DNA from 3 places in the Streptomyces sp. AC627_RSS907 genome. Region 1 is predicted to be linked to each of the others. Evidence: predicted binding sites of a transcription regulator. Region 1 holds the regulator's gene; each other region holds the start of a gene.
The links. The regulator HrcA, encoded in region 1, represses chaperone genes, less so after heat shock. The targets are predictions, from matches to a motif close to TTNGCACTCNGNNNNNCNGAGTGCNAA.

Region 1 (3,272 bases):
ACTCCGCGATCCGCCACTCCTTCGAACCCGGCACCAGGTGGTCCACCAGGACGCCCAGTCGCGCGTCCGGCCCCGGCGCGAAGTCGGCGACGACCGACGGCAGGTCGTCCACGCCCTCCAGGTACTCCACGACCACGCCCTCGACGCGCAGGTCGTCGCCCCACACCTTCTCGACCAGCTCGGCGTCGTGCCGCCCCTCGACGTAGATGCGCCCGGCGCGGGCCACCCGCGCGCGTGCCCCCGGGACCGCCACCGAACCGGACGCCGTCCGGGTGGGCCGTACCGGACCGGACGACGGCCGCACCAGCGTCACCACCCGTCCCTCCAGCAGGAAGCCGCGCGGCTCCATCGGGAAGACCCGGCGTTTGCCGAAGCGGTCCTCCAGGGTCACCGTGCCCGCCTCGCAGCCGGTCACCGCGCCGCAGAACCCGGTGCCGGGCTCCTCGACCACCAGGCCGGGGTCGGCCGGGACCTCCGGTACCGGCTGCGGTTTCTTCCACGGAGGGGTCAGGTCGGCGGAGTACTGGCGCATTCTGACGACGATACGAGGAGTGGGCGCGCCGTGATCAGCGCGACACGCCGAACCGGGCGGCCAGCGCGTCCCGTTGGGCCCGGACGAACGCCGCGTCCACCACCGCTCCGTGACCGGGGACGTACAGCGCGTCCTCGCCCCCGAGGTCGAGCAGCCGGTCCAGCGCGGCGGGCCAGTGCGACGGTACGGCGTCGGGGCCCGCCTGCGGCCGGCCGGACTCCTCGACCAGGTCGCCGCAGAAGACCACCTCCGGGTCGCCCGGCACCAGCACGGCGAGGTCGTGGGCCGTGTGCCCGGGGCCCACGTCGGCGAGCAGGACCTGCCGGCCGCCGCCCAGGTCGAGCGTCCACTCGCCGCACACCTCGTGCCGGACCGGGACCAGCGCGTCGGCCGCCTCCTCCGCCCGCCGCGCGGCCAGCCCCTCCGCCACCGCGTCCGAGCGCAGCGCCTCCCGCCCCTGTCCGCCCCGCGCGAACAGGGCGTCCGTGCCCACCGCGCCGTACACCTCCGCGCCCGCGAACGCCGCCGCCCCGAAGACGTGGTCGAAGTGCGGGTGGGTCAGCGCGAGATGCGTCACACGGTGACCGGCGAGCTCCTGCGCCTGCGCGCGCAACCGGGCGCCCTCACCGAGGCTCGACCCGGTGTCGACCACCAGTGCCGCGCCCGCGCCCAGGACCAGCCCCGCCGTGCAGTCCCAGACCGGCAGCCGGCACCGCCCCACCCCGGCCGCCAGCCGCTCCCATCCCAGGTCCTCCCAAGTCACCGTCATGCCGACGACGCTAGCGGTGCGACGCCCCCGGTCACGGCGGCGTGCCCCCGGCCTTGCCGGAGGCGTACCCCACGGCCGTACACTGGGCCGGGGAAGTCTGGCACTCGCCCGCTGTGAGTGCCAGGACAGACAGGTAGGACACCGGGCGGACGACTCTGGAGGTGTGTGCGCCGATGCTCAGTGAACGCAGGCTCCAGGTTCTGCGCGCCATCGTCCAGGACTACGTCGGCACGGAGGAGCCGGTCGGCTCCAAGGCCCTCACCGAGCGGCACAACCTCGGCGTCTCCCCGGCCACCGTGCGCAACGACATGGCGGCCCTGGAGGACGAGGGGTTCATCGCCCAGCCGCACACCAGCGCCGGGCGCATCCCGACCGACAAGGGCTACCGGCTCTTCGTCGACAAGCTGGCCGGCGTCAAGCCGATGACCGCGCCCGAGCGGCGTGCCATCCAGAACTTCCTGGAGGGCGCCGTCGACCTCGACGACGTGGTGGCCCGCACGGTGCGGCTGCTCGCGCAGCTCACCCGGCAGGTCGCCGTCGTGCAGTACCCGTCGCTGACCCGCTCGACCGTGCGGCACGTGGAGTTGCTCTCCCTGGCGCCCGCGCGCCTGATGCTCGTGCTGATCACGGACACCGGGCGGGTCGAGCAGCGGATGGTCGACTGCCCGGCGCCGTTCGGCGAGGCGTCCCTGGCGGACCTGCGCGCGCGGCTCAACAGCCGGGTCGCGGGCCGCCGTTTCTCGGACGTCCCGAGTCTGGTCGAGGATCTGCCGGAGGCCTTCGAGGCCGAGGACCGCGGTACGGTCTCCACCGTGCTCTCCACTCTCCTGGAGACGCTGGTCGAGGAGAACGAGGAGCGGCTGATGATCGGCGGCACCGCCAATCTGACCCGCTTCGGGCACGACTTCCCCCTGGTGATCCGGCCCGTCCTCGAGGCGCTGGAGGAGCAGGTCGTGCTCCTCAAGCTGCTCGGCGAGGCGAAGGATCCGGGCGTGACCGTCCGTATCGGTCACGAGAACGCCCACGAAGGACTCAACTCAACGTCCGTCGTGTCGGTGGGCTACGGTTCGGGCGGCGAGGCGGTTGCCAAGCTCGGCGTGGTCGGACCGACCCGCATGGACTACCCGGGAACGATGGGAGCGGTACGCGCAGTGGCACGGTACGTCGGACAGATCCTGGCGGAGTCGTAGGTGGCCACGGACTACTACGCCGTACTCGGCGTACGCCGCGACGCGTCCCAGGACGAGATCAAGAAGGCGTTCCGGAGGCTCGCCCGCGAGCTGCACCCGGACGTCAACCCCGATCCGAAGACCCAGGAGCGGTTCAAGGAGATCAACGCCGCCTACGAGGTGCTGTCGGACCCGCAGAAGAAGCAGGTCTACGACCTCGGCGGCGACCCCCTCTCGCAGGCGGGCGGCGGCGGGGCCGGCGGCTTCGGCGCGGGCGGCTTCGGGAACTTCTCGGACATCATGGACGCGTTCTTCGGTACGGCGTCGCAGCGCGGGCCGCGCTCGCGCACGCGCCGGGGCCAGGACGCGATGATCCGCATCGAGGTCGAGCTGGACGAGGCCGCGTTCGGTACGACCAAGGACATCCAGGTCGACACCGCGGTCGTCTGCAACACCTGCAACGGCGAGGGCGCGGCGCCGGGCACGAGTGCCCAGACGTGTGACATGTGCCGCGGACGCGGTGAGGTGTCGCAGGTCACGCGGTCCTTCCTGGGCCAGGTCATGACCTCCCGCCCCTGCCCCCAGTGCCAGGGCTTCGGCACCGTGGTCCCGACCCCGTGCCCGGAGTGCGCGGGCGACGGCCGGGTCCGCTCCCGGCGCACGCTGACCGTGAAGATCCCGGCCGGAGTCGACAACGGCACGCGGATCCAGCTCGCGGGCGAGGGCGAGGTCGGCCCCGGCGGCGGCCCCGCCGGTGACCTGTACGTGGAGATCCACGAGCTGCCGCACTCGACCTTCCAGC
Region 2 (3,272 bases), on a different contig from region 1:
TCCGTGTTCTCGATCTCGGCCTTGATCTGCGCGATGCGGCCCTCGACCTCGTCACGCTTGCCGGCACCGTCGACGATCGTGGTGTCGTCCTTGGTGACGGTGATGCGGCGGGCGGTGCCGAGCACGTCCAGGCCGACCTGGTCGAGCTTGAGGCCGACCTCCTCGGAGATGACGGTGGCGCCGGTGAGGACGGCCATGTCCTGCAGCATCGCCTTGCGGCGGTCGCCGAAGCCCGGGGCCTTCACCGCGACGGCGTTGAAGGTGCCGCGGATCTTGTTCACGACGAGGGTGGAGAGGGCCTCGCCCTCGACGTCCTCGGCGATGATCAGCAGCGGCTTGGAGGAGTTGGTCTGGATGACCTTCTCCAGCAGCGGCAGCAGGTCCGCGATGGAGGAGATCTTGCCCTGGTTGATGAGGATGTACGGGTCCTCCAGGACGGCCTCCATGCGCTCCTGGTCCGTCACGAAGTACGGCGACAGGTAGCCCTTGTCGAAGGCCATGCCCTCGGTGAAGTCCAGCTCCAGACCGAAGGTGTTGGACTCCTCGACGGTGATGACACCGTCCTTGCCGACCTTGTCCATCGCCTCGGCGATCAGCTCGCCGACCTGCTGGTCCTGGGCGGACAGCGCGGCCACGGCGGCGATGTCGGACTTCTCGTCGATCGGGCGCGCGGTGGCGAGGAGGTCCTCGGACACGGCGGCGACGGCCGCGTCGATGCCCTTCTTCAGCAGCGCCGGGGAGGCACCGGCGGCGACGTTCTTCAGGCCCTCGCGGACCAGCGCCTGGGCCAGGACGGTGGCGGTGGTGGTGCCGTCACCCGCGATGTCGTTGGTCTTGGTCGCCACCTCCTTCACCAGCTGGGCGCCGAGGTTCTCGTACGGGTCCTCGATCTCGACCTCACGGGCGATCGTGACACCGTCGTTGGTGATGGTCGGGGCGCCGAACTTCTTGTCGATGACGACGTTGCGGCCCTTGGGGCCGATCGTCACCTTCACCGTGTCGGCGAGCTTGTTGACGCCGCGCTCGAGGGCGCGACGGGCGTCCTCGTCGAACTTCAGGATCTTCGCCATGGGAGCGTGAGCCCTCTCGGAAATCTAGGGGAAAACTGACTGCGCCCCTCGCGCCCGGCTTGTTAGGTCGCGGGGGCCAGGGGCGCAGTTGCTGAGCTGTGTGCGTCGAGGTGAGTCGACTACTGCCCGACTTACTTCTCGATGATCGCGAGCACGTCGCGGGCCGAGAGGACGAGGTACTCCTCGCCGTTGTACTTCACCTCGGTGCCGCCGTACTTGCTGTAGAGCACGACGTCACCGACGGAGACGTCGAGCGGAAGACGGTTGCCGTCCTCGAAGCGGCCCGGGCCCACGGCCAGGACGACGCCCTCCTGGGGCTTCTCCTTGGCGGTGTCCGGAATGACCAGGCCCGAAGCCGTGGTCTGCTCGGCGTCGAGCGGCTGGACCACGATGCGGTCCTCGAGCGGCTTGATGGCAACCTTGGAGCTGGCGGTCGTCACGATCCGACCTCCCCCTTCGGAGATCTCACGGGGTTAACTGTCTGAGGTGGCGACCAGGTCGATCCGTCGTCGCGGGTGCCGGACCTGCCCGTCGCGTTGTTGGCACTCTCCAGTGGGGAGTGCCAGAGCCGAGACTATGACCGCGATTAGCACTCGGTCAAGCGGAGTGCCAATGCCGGCGGCGCGTCGGCGGACTTTCTCCGCGAACGGGGCGGGTCCCGCCGGGGGCTGGCCGCCCGGCGTCAGCAGGTCAGAGGTAGTCCTCCAGGCGTCCCACCCCCAGTCCCTGCTCCTCGATCTCCTCCAGCAAACGTGCGGTGCGCGTGCTCAGGGCGATGCCCGTCGGGTGGTCCGGGTCGACGGCCACGATGTCGCCGGGGTGCAGGCGGTGCTCGCCACGGGTGTAGGTGAGCTCGCCGTGGGCGTCGAGGGTCGCCCGCCACAGGACGAGCGCCGTGCTGCCGCAGTCGGCGGCGGCGCGCAGCGTCGTGGTGTCGTACGTGCCGTAGGGCGGGCGGAAGAGGTGGGGGCGGACGCCGAAGCGGGACGTGAGCTTCGCCCGCTGGCCGCAGATCTCGGCGCGCTGACCGGCGTAGGGCAGACCGCGCAGGGAGCGGTGGTCGAGGGTGTGGTTCTGCAGGCTCGCGCCGACCGAGCGCAGCCGGGCGAAGTGGCCGTACGCCGGCCCGGCGACGGTGTCGGTGAGGAAGAAGGTGACCGGGAGCCGTCGTGCGCGGACGAGGTCGGTGAAGCGGGAGTCGCGCTCGGCGCCGTCGTCGTAGGTGAGGAAGACGACCCGGTCGGTGGTGCGGACGTGGTCCACGACGGGCGGCAGGTCCTGCCCCTGGCCGCTGCCCTGGGCGGGCTCCCCGGCCGTGGGGCCTTCGGCGGGGCCGGCGAGCTGGGCGCAGCCGGCGAGCAGTACGGCGGCCAGGGCGGCACCGGCCGGCCGGGACCGCCCCCGCCTCACAGGTAGTCCTCCAGCCGGGCCACCGCGTACCCCTCGGCGGTGACCTTGTCCAGGAACCGCCGGACCATGTCGGTCATCGTGCCGCCCCAGTCACCACGGCCCCGGAAGTGGGTGAGGACGATGTCCCCCGGGTGCAGCTCCTGGTCCCACTCGCGGTACTCCCAGTGGTCGACGAAGACCTCCTCGCTCCAGATCGGCGCGTACTCGATGCCGCAGGCCTTCGCGGCGCGCAGGGTGTCCCGGTTGTAGTTGCCGAAGGGCGGGCGGAAGAGGGTGGGGCGCTTGCCGTACTGCTCCTCGATCACGTCCTGCATGCCGCAGATCTCGCGTTTCTGCTCCTTGTAGGAGAGGCCGGGGAGGTAGGGGTGGCTCAGTGTGTGGTTGTTGAGGGTGATCCCGCGCGCCTGCATCGCCCTGAAGTAGCCGTAGTCGTCCTTGATCTCCTCGTCGGTGAGGAAGACCGTGTACGGGATCCTCAGCTCGCTCGTCATGCGCAGGAACGCCGGGTCCTTCTCGGCGCCGTCGTCGATGGTGAGGAAGACGACCTTCTCCTGGGTGGGGACGGTGGTGAAGACCGGCGGGAGGTCCTCCTGGCCGTCCACCTCGAAGCCCTCGCGCGCGGTGATCTCCGGCTTCGTGGCGGGGGCCGGCGGCGCCGGCAGCGGGACCTCCTCCAGCCCCCAGCGCCGGGCGGCGGCGACCCGGGCGGCGTGCGCGGCGCGCAGCTCGGAGGCGTAGGAGTCGAGCGCGCGGGCCGGCGGGGCCTGGAGGGGCTGCTGACCGTGGGAGCCC
Region 3 (3,272 bases), on a different contig from region 1:
CTGCTCGCCGGTGTCCACCGCCTACAAGGCGGGCCACGACGTCGTACGCCCCCAGAAGCCCGACACCATCGCCAAGTCCCTCGCGATCGGCAACCCGGCCGACGGCCCGTACGTCCTCGACATCGCCCGCCGCACCGGCGGCGCCGTGGAGGACGTGACGGACGAGCAGATCGTGGACGCGATCGGGCTGCTCGCCCGCACGGAGGGCATCTTCGCGGAGACGGCGGGCGGGGTGACGGTCGGCGTCACCAAGAAGCTGATCGAGAACGGCGTGCTGGACCCGTCGCTCACCACGGTCGTCCTCAACACCGGGGACGGTCTGAAGACGCTGGACGCGGTGGCCGGCACGGGGCTGACCGCGACGATCCGCCCCAGCCTGGACTCGTTCCGCGAGGCTGGTCTCGCGTAGGACAGCCCTGTGCGTCGTCCGCCCCTGAAACCCTGACCGGAGGTCCGAAAGTGAGCGTCACCGTCCGTATCCCGACCATCCTGCGCACCTACACCGGCGGCAAGGCCGAGGTCGCCGCCGAGGGCGCGACGCTCGGTGAGGTCATCTCCGACCTGGAGAAGAACCACACCGGCATCGCCGCCCGCGTCCTGGACGACCAGGGCAAGCTGCGCCGTTTCGTCAACGTCTACGTCAACGACGACGACGTCCGCTTCGAGCAGGGCCTCCAGACCGCGACCCCGGACGGCGCGGGCGTCTCCATCATCCCGGCGGTCGCCGGCGGCTGATACGCCTCGTAGCGCGCGTTGCCCTCTCCGTAAGACAAACGGAGAGGGCAATTCCATGAGGTTGAGCGCGGTAGAGTTGGGGAACGCGCCCCTGATCGCTTGATCGGGCGCCTTGAATTCCTGCCGCCCGTCCGACCAGATGTAGCCAAAGTGTGGACGTGTTTCGCGGCTTTTGTTCCCTTTGCGTACCCCGACTTGCCCCGAATTCAGGCGAATTCTCGCCATATTTCTGGCCGGGCGCGTCCAGATTTCTCGTCCGATTGCCCTGTTGCAGACGGCAGTTGGACAGATACATTCAGCCGCGGTCGACGCGTTCCGGCGCACGCCCCCAGTCGTGGGGGGTGAGGTCTGACCCGGGTTCGCGAAGTGCGGATCTGTGCAAGGGCCAGTAATAGGGGAGTTAGGCATGGCTCAGGGCACCGTCAAGTGGTTCAACGCGGAGAAGGGGTACGGCTTCATCGCGGTCGACGGTGGTGCGGATGTTTTCGTCCACTACAGCGCGATTCAGATGGACGGCTACCGCACCCTCGAAGAAGGCCAGCGGGTCGAGTTCGAGATCTCGCAGGGTCAGAAGGGCCCGCAGGCCGACATGGTTCGCCTCAGCGCCTGAGACGTTCGGCCACCGCAAGTAAACGGTTCTTCTCCGAAGGGCCCGCACCTCTCCCGGGGTGCGGGCCCTTCGGCCTGCCCGGACAGCGGCCCCGGGGCCCGCCCGGAGCCTTGTTCGCGAGTGGCTGAGCGCCCCGCCCGATCCCGACAGGCGCTTGCACTCGACAGGGGCGAGTGCTAATCATTGGCGTTAGCACTCTGAAGGTGAGAGTGACAACGAAGGACCGGGTCGGTGAGGCCCGCAGGCCGGGTGGGGAAGGAACCACGAGGCAGGCGAGCCGTCCGTCGCGGGCGCGGGCGCGGTCCGAAGGAATCACCCCCAGTCCTGGAGGGACCACTTCACATGGCCAAGATCATCGCGTTCGACGAGGAGGCGCGGCGCGGCCTCGAGCGCGGCATGAACCAGCTCGCGGACGCCGTCAAGGTGACGCTCGGCCCCAAGGGCCGCAACGTCGTCCTCGAGAAGAAGTGGGGCGCCCCCACGATCACCAACGATGGTGTCTCCATCGCCAAGGAGATCGAGCTCGAGGACCCGTACGAGAAGATCGGCGCCGAGCTGGTCAAGGAAGTCGCCAAGAAGACGGACGACGTCGCCGGTGACGGTACGACCACCGCGACCGTCCTCGCCCAGGCCCTGGTCAAGGAAGGCCTGCGCAACGTCGCGGCCGGCGCCAACCCGATGGCCCTCAAGCGCGGCATCGAGAAGGCCGTCGAGGCCGTCTCCGCCGCCCTGCTCGAGCAGGCCAAGGATGTCGAGACCAAGGAGCAGATCGCCTCCACGGCCTCCATCTCCGCCGCCGACACCCAGATCGGCGAGCTCATCGCCGAGGCCATGGACAAGGTCGGCAAGGAAGGCGTCATCACCGTCGAGGAGTCCCAGACCTTCGGTCTGGAGCTGGAGCTCACCGAGGGTATGCGCTTCGACAAGGGCTACATCTCGGCGTACTTCGCCACCGACATGGAGCGTATGGAGGCCGTCCTCGACGACCCGTACATCCTGATCGCGAACTCCAAGATCTCCAACGTCAAGGACCTGCTCCCGCTCCTGGAGAAGGTCATGCAGTCGGGCAAGCCGCTGCTGATCATCGCCGAGGACGTCGAGGGCGAGGCCCTGTCGACCCTGGTCGTCAACAAGATCCGCGGCACCTTCAAGTCCGTCGCCGTCAAGGCCCCGGGCTTCGGCGACCGCCGCAAGGCCATGCTCGGCGACATCGCCATCCTCACGGGCGGCGAGGTCATCTCCGAGGAGGTCGGCCTCAAGCTGGAGAACGCCACGCTCGACCTGCTGGGCAAGGCGCGCAAGGTCGTCATCACCAAGGACGAGACCACGATCGTGGACGGCGCCGGCTCGGCCGACCAGGTCCAGGGCCGCGTCAACCAGATCCGCGCCGAGATCGACAACAGCGACTCGGACTACGACCGCGAGAAGCTCCAGGAGCGTCTGGCGAAGCTGGCCGGCGGCGTGGCCGTCATCAAGGCCGGTGCCGCCACCGAGGTCGAGCTCAAGGAGCGCAAGCACCGCATCGAGGACGCCGTTCGCAACGCGAAGGCGGCCGTCGAGGAGGGCATCGTCGCCGGTGGTGGCGTGGCCCTGCTCCAGGCCTCCCAGGTCTTCGAGAAGCTGGAGCTCACGGGTGACGAGGCGACCGGCGCCAACGCCGTGAAGCTCGCCCTGGAGGCCCCGCTGAAGCAGATCGCCGTCAACGGTGGTCTCGAGGGCGGCGTCGTCGTGGAGAAGGTCCGCAACCTCCAGGTCGGCCACGGCCTGAACGCCGCGACCGGCGAGTACGTCGACATGATCGCCGAGGGCATCATCGACCCGGCGAAGGTGACCCGTTCCGCGCTGCAGAACGCCGCCTCCATCGCCGCGCTGTTCCTCACCACCGAGGCCGTCATCGCCGACAAGCCGGAGAAGGCCGCCGCGGCCG

Region 2: groES (co-chaperone GroES) is a predicted target of HrcA. The motif match lies at 1,657-1,683, and genes of this name have one in related genera.
Region 3: groL (chaperonin GroEL) is a predicted target of HrcA. The motif match lies at 1,535-1,561, and genes of this name have one in related genera.

The regions. Positions count from the first base shown of each region.
Region 1 is NZ_JAGMUE010000183.1:3,481-6,752, forward strand. It holds gene KUM32_RS30780 (DUF3097 domain-containing protein) at 1-532, opposite strand, end outside; gene KUM32_RS30785 (MBL fold metallo-hydrolase) at 567-1,301, opposite strand; gene hrcA (heat-inducible transcriptional repressor HrcA) at 1,475-2,491, shown strand; gene dnaJ (molecular chaperone DnaJ) at 2,492-3,272, shown strand, end outside.
Region 2 is NZ_JAGMUE010000120.1:991-4,262, forward strand. It holds gene groL (chaperonin GroEL) at 1-1,070, opposite strand, end outside; gene groES (co-chaperone GroES) at 1,202-1,510, opposite strand; gene KUM32_RS25735 (polysaccharide deacetylase family protein) at 1,761-2,480, opposite strand; gene KUM32_RS25740 (polysaccharide deacetylase family protein) at 2,477-3,272, opposite strand, start outside.
Region 3 is NZ_JAGMUE010000715.1:45,289-48,560, forward strand. It holds gene thrC (threonine synthase) at 1-409, shown strand, start outside; gene KUM32_RS38150 (MoaD/ThiS family protein) at 460-735, shown strand; gene KUM32_RS38155 (cold-shock protein) at 1,142-1,345, shown strand; gene groL (chaperonin GroEL) at 1,688-3,272, shown strand, end outside.